Regions from separate parts of the Pullulanibacillus sp. KACC 23026 genome, predicted to be linked through region 2. Evidence: riboswitches for the same ligand, from Rfam matches in the RefSeq annotation. Region 2 holds a riboswitch; the other holds the start of a gene.

Region 1 (4,430 bases), 190 kb from region 2:
AGGTGATTTTGTAAGGGACTACCAACAAACTAGTGCATTTGCAAAATTATTAAATATACAATCTGGAGTAGATATTGCAAAAATGGAAATAAAAAACAGATTAGTTAATGATGGTACAGTAGCTTTATTTAAAACATTGGGAGGAACTGCTATAAATACAAGTCTAACTGATACTACGAATTATTTTCTTAATAAATCCTCTGATACAAGAACTAAATAGGATATATTATAGTTAAAAGAGGTGAGTCGTATTAATTGGGTTTATGACATTCTAATTAAAATAATGATTTTACCGCTATTAGTTCAATTTTTAATTTTGATTCCTTTGTTTTTTGTAATGTCACTTTGTATATTTAACCTGTTAAAAATTATAAGTATATTAGTATATCATGGATCAAAAGATTATTATTACGCGAATAACTATGATCCGCTGACAACAAACAAAATTTTGTTAAGGTCACTATTTGTAACATCTTGCCTAATGGGTGGATATTTGGCATTAGAGTTTTTAAATTAGATTTCCTTAATTTATATCTCGCTAAATAATATATTTGAGGAATTTTGTAGTATATTGCTCTATAATCTTAATGTGTGTAGCCTTTGATGAGAAGGTCAGCCAATTTTGCTGACCCAGATTGTAGACAAAAGGCGCTTCATTTTTGTGAAGTGCCTTTTGTCATCCTTTATGTCGCCTATTTTAGGCCAATTCTGGACTTACCCAGGTCCAATTGGCCATTTTCTTCAAATTTATGGCAGCGAAAGTAAGCATCGCTTGCATGGCCAATTTTTTTAACCCTCTTGGGTTGTCCATCGCATACCATGCTTTTCTTTGGCATCGGCAAACACGCGTTCAATGGATTCTTTGCGTTTGGCATAGATGTGCTTATTTTCTTGCGTGTGACGAAGGTGATCGGCTTCCTCTAGATAAGGTTCCCAAACATGTCGTTGAATCAATTTCTTATGCTCCATACTTTGGGTACAGGAAGAAAGTAGAGGACAGGATTGACACTCCATAGGGTTTGAAAAATATTGGCGGTAGCCTTCCTTCGTCGTGGTTGAATAGGGGAGCATCTGCCCTTGCGGACAAATATAGGCATCATAATATTCGTCGTAGACATACTCTGTCTTGCGCATATAACCTTCTTTGGTTTTGGGGCGTGTATAAGGTAATGCAGGTGTCATGTCATTCGTAAAGAGATAGTGTTATCGAAATGGCTTTGTGTTAGGTACGATTGTCACCCCGGGGAACACACATGATAGTGCAATCTTTGAAGATTTGGTTGAACAAGTCATAGAAAAGCATGGTAAACCTAAGGTTGTAGCCGCTGATGCTGGATACAAGACACCTGCCATTGCAGCTGCCGTATGGAAAGAATAAACAAACTGCTTGGTTCGTTCATCCTTCACATAATACCCACTCTCAGGATCTGTTGTGCTTTCTTTAATTTCCTTGGCCGCTTCCTTTTCAAATTTATCCGGAGTAAAAGGCTTTTTCAGCATGGCTTCAGGACCAACGGTTAAATGCTTTGCCGAAAAGTCCATTTGGCATGGCCGTCAATTGATCCACTTAACACTTGGACCGAGGCCAATAAGCTCTGTAATCCCCGATTCAGGTCCATAGGCAACGGATGAATATAAATCAGCCGAAAGAATTGGAAGGGCTATAAACCAAATTAATTTATTATGCTGGGCATTTAATTCCTCTGTTCTCATAGGGCGACCGATTAATACACGCTTAATACTAAAAAAGTTTGATATGGCAAACCATAGCCCTAAAACGGAAAGAATAATCAGGAAAAATTCAATTATATGTATATGAGATTGAATCACGAAGATTCTCCTCCCTATAAATAAAATTACCGATAACTTATTTTTGGCTTTTACTTAAAAATTAACTATTCCTTTATTTACCTGCCTCTTTAAACGTTTAAAAAACAAAAAAACACCTAAAATTAGGTGGTTCGTTACCTCCTTTACTTTGGCCGACGAAGTTAGCTGACGGGTAGGATGGCAAAGAAGAAGAATACATCCCTTCTACAAAATTGTAGAATTAACCCCAAGAGAAATTGGGTCCTCCGTTCTCGTATGAGACTAGGCATTGTTTATTTACTTATGTCGTTGATGTTACTCCGAAGTAGTCAAACTGTAAAGAACTAATTTTTCATTTCAAATAGTAATCAACTAAGTTTTTCACACTCAAATCTTGATTTGGATGTCCAATAACCCTGAAAGCTAATTTGGTATTTTCGTCAAATATTACATATTCATATTGATCGATAGGGAATTCAACATGATTATATAGTTCTTCCTTTTCCACTTTACCTTCCCTTGCTATTTCCCTTAATTTGAAAACTTTTCTTTCGAGCCAATCCTGTCTTTTAAAGCCAGCCCTTGGTTTAAACCAATATGTTATTTTGACTTTAGTAAATGTTTTCTCGTAAAACCAATCTCCAACAACAGCAAGTTGATCTTCATCAAGATCTTCTAATATTAATTCAATCCCTACCTCAGGAAACTTTATTTTATCCGCATTAATATTCTCGTCTTCAATTATTTCTACAATAGAATGCTTAAAGTTGTCTTTCGTTTTTGAGTTTATATAAATCTTTTTTTAAACATAGTAATATCCTGGCTTAACACCAATCCCTATGCAATCAATAAGGTTAGACTTACCAATATTATTTTCTCCAATAATTGTAGTAAATGGTTTTAGTGGTATTGAGAACCCCTTTTCACCAAAATTTCTATAGTTCCTTACACTCAATTTTGAAATTTACACAAAAAGCCCCTTATGTTTTTATAATTTACATCATTAAACTTCTACAAAAAAATATAAAAACATCCAAATTTTAGGTAAAAAACTAATAAATAATAAATCAACATTGAAAAGTAACCAACTCTGCATTTCTATAAATTAAATTGATAACCTGGCTTGAATTTCTTGCAGGTCCGCCCGCCCTTTTTACTTTTTTGATTTTAATAAAATTGATATTTTATATCAACAGAGATAAACCTATACTTCCACAAATAAACTATGCATTTTTAGTGTTTTCCCGTTATATTTTTTTCAATTCATACATATTTACAGCAGTACTACATCAAACTAACATTTAATCTGGTTGAAGAGGCTTGGTAATTATGACAATTGAAAACGAAATATACAATTCAATTGAAAAAAACGAATCGGAACTAAATCAAACTTTCAATAATTGTACTGACTTTGTCATCAAGAAAATTCAGTTATCCGAGATTCCTTGTTTCGTGGCTTTTTTTTCCGGGCTTGTCGACACTGAACAGTTAAATAACTTCTTAATACGGCCTATCATGGAAAGATCTCAAGAGAAACAGCCTTCTCCGCTTCCACACACCCTCCGAAAAAATAAGGAGAAACATTTAGAATTAATGCAGCAATTGAAAAGCGAACGGATTTCTCTTGAAAAAATTATGACAGTACATAAATTACGAGAAGCGATTCAACATATCGCAGACGGCAAAGTGGCTTTCTTTATGGATGAATGCCCGATTGCTCTTATTTTGGACATCGGCAATTCAATTCAACGTTCACTCGAAGAACCGAAAACAGAAGTCTCATTGCGGGGCACCTACATCTCTTTTATTGAAAAATTAGATATAAATATTGTGTTAATCCGCCAGATTATTCGTTCTCCTGCTCTTAAAGTTGAAAGCATGACCATCGGGACAATGACTAATACTCCTGTCGCTATGCTATATTTGCAAAACGTCGCTCCGGATTCATTAATACAGGAAACCAAGAGACGGTTGAGCAACGTTAAAGTGGACAGTATTCAAGACACAGGAAATTTGGCTGAGTTGATTTCCGATACACCGTATTTCCTATTCCCACGACTGTTGACTACAGAACGTCCGGATACTGCAGCATCGTCGTTGCTCGAAGGTAAAGTCCTCATCTTGATGAACGGAACCTCCAAAGCACTTGTGGCTCCGACTAATTTCTGGGCACAGTTGCAAACGGTGGATGATTATTATTCCGGTGTATATGCAGCTATTTTCATGCGTTGGATGCGATTTTTTTTCACAATGATCACCTTTTTGCTTCCGGGCTTATTCGTAGCTTTCACCTCTTTCCATACTGAAATGATTCCGACCGATCTAGCCCTGACCATCACCGCATCGGAAGAACAGGTTCCTTTTCCAATTGTGGTTGAAGTATTTACAATGGAGATCATGTTTGAAGTAGTAAGGGAGGCTACTCTGCGTATGCCGAGAATGGTCGGCCAATCGATCGGCATAATTGGCGCTTTGATTCTCGGTCAAGCTGCCATTCAGGCAGGAATTGTGTCGGCTCCGGTAGTTATTGTCGTCTCCGTTTGCGGAATATCTTCCTTTCTAATTCCGCATATTACAATCAACTGGACCTTCCGCTTGTTAAAATATCCGTTTCTTCTGCT
Region 2 (4,430 bases):
AATCGGTTAATACACAGCACAGCTTAAAAGATGTCTGACCACGCTTTTTGATTTGAGACAGCATACCGGTTAAAGCTGGAAAAGTACTGATAACAACATCGGCCTTCATTTGGCGAATATAAGCCTCCAGTTTCAGACTGCCTAAATAGGTAAAAAGGGACGTGACCGAAGAATCGATAGGTAAGTCTTTTGTTTGGTAATACAACTTCTTATAAAATGGTTTAGCCCAATGAAAGGACTGTATATATAATTTCCTCATAAATTGGTCAATTAGAGGAAAGGCTTGGCCAAGAAAATCGGTTTTGTGAATAATCATCGCATCCCTATGGTGAACAGTGGCCAATTTCAGCTTTTCTTCGATTGCGTCAGCTGCCCTCTTGTGCCCTGCCCCATAATTGGCATACAAAATTAAGACGGTAGGCTTCTTCATGAACTAACCTCCTCGCTTTGTCTTCTATAATAAGACAGCCTAAATAAGTATAAAGTTCATTGTCCTAAAAAAAAAATTTCAGGATGCCAGTCTCTCCTTTAGATTCACTTAAAACTCTCCCACAGTTAAGCCAGGCGAAAAGGCCGAGGGAAAAAGTGGATGTCTGCGTCTTCTTTGTAGTCCATTATAATCGATTTAACGCTTGACCATTATTAAGATTCAATTAATTTATTGTCATTTAAGATTATTTTCTAGCCATTCAATTCCGTTCATGCTATCTTATTATCATTAACCTTATTGGTTTACTCGGAATTAGAAAGCAGGGATACTCAGTGACACTGACGACCATCGCTATTATCATTTCACTGTTTTTTGCTATAAATATTGGTGCAAGCGGTACCGCAGCTTCAATGGGCGCCGCCTATGGAGCGGGAGCCATAAAAAAGAGATGGATCGCCTTGCTGCTTGCCAGTCTATCCGTCTTACTTGGTGCCTACTTTGGCGGAGGGGAAGTCGTGAAGACTATTGGTAAAGGACTCATTCCTTCCACAGTCCTTACCAGTCAAATAACTATTATTATTTTAGTGTCGGCTTGTCTGACCTTATTTTTGGCTAATTTATTAGGTATCCCCCTTTCGACCAGTGAAGTAACCGTTGGCGCGGTTGTAGGTGTTGGAATAGCGAGCAAAGCCATTTATGGAAGCTATATTCTTTTCATTGTGGTCGTTTGGATCGCCCTTCCCTTTTTAGCTTTTTGTTGTGCCTATCTTCTTGGGAAACTGGCACCTTACATAGAGAAGTGGCTGATCACATTCAAAAATGCAAAGAAAGCCTCTCAATTTCTTATCGTCCTATTGATCCTATCGGGCTGTTACGAAGCCTTTTCAGCGGGAATGAATAATGTGGCAAATGCCGTTGGTCCATTGGTCGGCGCAGGACTAATCGACAAATCGACCGCCATTCTTTGGGGTGGATTATTTGTCGCATTAGGTGCTTTTGCACTTGGAGGAAAGGTATTAGACACCAATGCCAAAAAAATAACAAAGCTCTCCCTTCTGCAAGGCAGTATGGTCTCACTGACGAGCGGTACACTTGTCGTCATCGCCTCTATTTTTGGCTTACCCGTACCGCTGACTCAAGCCACAACCATGGCTATTTTCGGGATTGGCACGACTAGAGATGGACTCAACATCTGGAAATCCGATATTGTCAAACGAATTATAAAAGTATGGATTACATCACCGATCTCCTCGATGATCATCTCTTACTTGTTCGTCGAAGCCCTTATCGAACAAAATATCTATGAAGTCATTATTGTCTTTGGGGCCTTTGTCATGACAATTGGATTAATGAGTTTCCTCTCCCCCAAAAAAAGCTTAATTAAATGAAATGCGAAAACGCGGGGACGAAAAAAACGCGGGGACGGTTCTCCTGTTTCAGAAACGAGAGAACCGTCCCCGCGTTTCAGTCCTCGCTTCACATATCTATTATAATTCCTCTTTACAAAACAGGGGGAGGAAAGTAACATAGTAGTGTGATTGAAAGCAACGCTTAATTTCTTTTTTTGAAAACGGGGAAACCATTATTTTTGTGATATGAAACGAACATCACTTGGGGTGAATCCTTCGATGCTTAGAAGGTAGGGATACTCTTAATAGTCCCGAATCCGACAGCTACCCTCGTAAGCGTGTATTAAGAGAAACCCATGTGATCTGACAGTTGACCACAGAGTCTTTCTCTGTGGTTTTTTGGCGTGGTTTCAACGGCTCAAAACGGTGGTAAATACCATTACCTTTTTTAAAATAAGCTGGCTTTCAAATGAATGAATAAGGATCTTGTAAAGCTATTTTTTTACCAAGGAGACGACTATGGATAAGCGCACACAATATGCAGTATTTGGTCTTGGACGTTTTGGCGGGAGTTTAGTATCTGAACTGCACAGCTATGGTGTTGAAGTACTGGCAGTGGATGTAGACCCAGATCGTGTCGAAGAGTACCTGTCGATTGCCACTCATGCTGTACAAGGAAATACAACCGAGGAGAATGTCTTAAAATCGATTGGAATTCGAAATTTCGATTACGTCATCGTATCATTCGGTGATAACCTGCAACAAAGCATTTTAACAACTCTTCTGTTAAAAGAAATGGGTGTCAAAAATGTTTGGGTTAAAGCCCAAAACGATTATCATCATCGCGTTCTTGAGAAAATCGGAGCGGACCGCATTATCCATCCTGAACGTGACATGGCGAGGCGGATTGCCCATCACATTACTTCGGATAAGATATTAGATTTTATCGAGCTATCTGATGAGTTTAGCATTGTTGAGGTGATTGCGAGTAAAAAGGTAGCCAACCAATCTCTAGTAGAACTCGATACGCGCGCCCAATTTGGCTGTACGATTGTAGCGATTAAGACAAAGGACCAAATTAAAGTTTCGCCTTCTGCTAATGAGCGGATTCAAGCGGATGATGTTCTGGTTGTCATTGGACATAATAGAGACATTGAACGTTTCGAAAAAGAGGGTGTCTAATTTATGCTTAATCGATTGAAGGTTATGAATCTCAGCCCGCCGCAAATTATTACTTCTGTCTATTTTTTAATTATTCTGATTGGCGCTCTTCTTTTAATGCTGCCCTTTTCAACCACACATGGGATCAGCTTCTTAAACGCCCTTTTCACTTCGACATCAGCCATGACCGTTACAGGGCTTGCAGTGGTTGATACGGGAGAAGCTTTCACTTATTTTGGACAGATCGTCATCCTGCTCTTAATTCAAACAGGCGGTCTTGGAATCATGGTTTTTGCTGTCTTTATCTTTATCCTTCTCGGGCGAAAGATTGGGCTTAAACAGCGGATTCTTATGCAGCAATCCATTAACCAAACAGAACTTGGCGGCATCATCTATCTTGCCCGCCGTTTACTCACCTATTCTCTAATCATCGAATCAATCGGCGCCTTCTTCTTAGCCTTAAGATGGGGTCCGACAATGGGATGGGGAAACGGGATCTATAACGCTATCTTTCATTCCATATCTGCCTTTAATAACGCCGGTTTTTCCACTTGGTCAGATAACTTAACTAAATTTGTTGGGGACCCGACGGTTAATATTGTGATCTCATTATTATACATTATTGGAGGGTTAGGCTTTACGGTTCTAATTGATTTATGGACAAAAAAACGGTTTAAAGACCTGAGCCTGCAAACCAAATTGATGCTGATCGGAACACTTGTCATTAACGTCATATCAGTCCTCTTAATATTCATAATGGAATACCATAATCCAAATACATTAGGAAAACTAACATTGCCGGAAAAAATTTGGGCGGCCTACTTCCAGGGAACCGTCCCCCGAACGGCAGGATTTAATACGATTGATATCGGCAGCATGCACCCATCATCTTTGTTTTTGATGTGTCTGCTCATGTTTGTTGGGTCAGGAAGCGGATCAACTGGTGGTGGGATTAAATTAACCACCTTTATTGCCATTCTTCTCTGCGTTCTTAGTTTTCTAAGAGGAAAATCAGAGATTGTTGTTTTCAAGCGGTCCATTCCGCCATCCATTGTCATTCGTTCACTTGTGGTTAGTTTTCTTGCCTTCTTGTTAATATTTGTCGCTGTTTTCATTCTCAACATTACTGAAAAAGCGCCTTTTATTGAAATTCTATACGAAACCATTTCCGCTTTTGGTACGGTTGGATTAACTATGGGCCTGACGAGTCACTTATCCTGGATTGGACGAATCGTTATTATTCTAGTCATGTTTGTTGGTAAAATAGGACCGCTGACACTAGCCATATCGTTTGCCAAACAAAACGATGCCCCCATTCGCTACCCAAAAGAAAATATCCTTACAGGCTGATTGCATGAAAAGGGTTGCCAAAAATCAGAGAGATACTGATTATATGGCAACCCTTTTATTGATCCCATTTTTTATCCCCTCGTTGCACGAAAATTTGCTAGACGTAACCAGAATTCGCTATCCGCCGCGAATTCGGCCGG

Evidence for each region. Region 2 has a riboswitch for cyclic di-AMP ahead of PU629_RS18470 (potassium channel family protein). Riboswitches for the same ligand answer to the same signal wherever they lie in the genome.
Region 1: it holds a riboswitch for cyclic di-AMP, as region 2 does, so the genes downstream of both, PU629_RS19380 (hypothetical protein) here and PU629_RS18470 (potassium channel family protein) in region 2, are expected to answer to the same signal.

What each region holds. Positions count from the first base shown of each region.
Region 1 is NZ_CP119107.1:4,186,929-4,191,358, forward strand. Features, by position in the region: gene PU629_RS19365 (leucine-rich repeat protein) at 1-220, shown strand, start outside; partial or broken gene PU629_RS19370 (transposase) at 698-1,176, opposite strand; partial or broken gene PU629_RS19375 (transposase) at 1,214-1,354, shown strand; partial or broken gene PU629_RS22665 (IS5/IS1182 family transposase) at 1,359-1,500, opposite strand; gene PU629_RS19380 (hypothetical protein) at 1,555-1,830, opposite strand; cyclic di-AMP (ydaO/yuaA leader) riboswitch at 1,966-2,108, opposite strand; gene PU629_RS19385 (hypothetical protein) at 2,162-2,317, opposite strand; gene PU629_RS19390 (AAA family ATPase) at 2,612-2,764, opposite strand; gene PU629_RS19395 (spore germination protein) at 3,139-4,430, shown strand, end outside.
Region 2 is NZ_CP119107.1:3,992,043-3,996,472, forward strand. Features, by position in the region: gene PU629_RS18460 (MGDG synthase family glycosyltransferase) at 1-430, opposite strand, end outside; gene PU629_RS18465 (sulfate permease) at 763-1,818, shown strand; cyclic di-AMP (ydaO/yuaA leader) riboswitch at 1,969-2,134, shown strand; gene PU629_RS18470 (potassium channel family protein) at 2,299-2,961, shown strand; gene PU629_RS18475 (TrkH family potassium uptake protein) at 2,965-4,290, shown strand.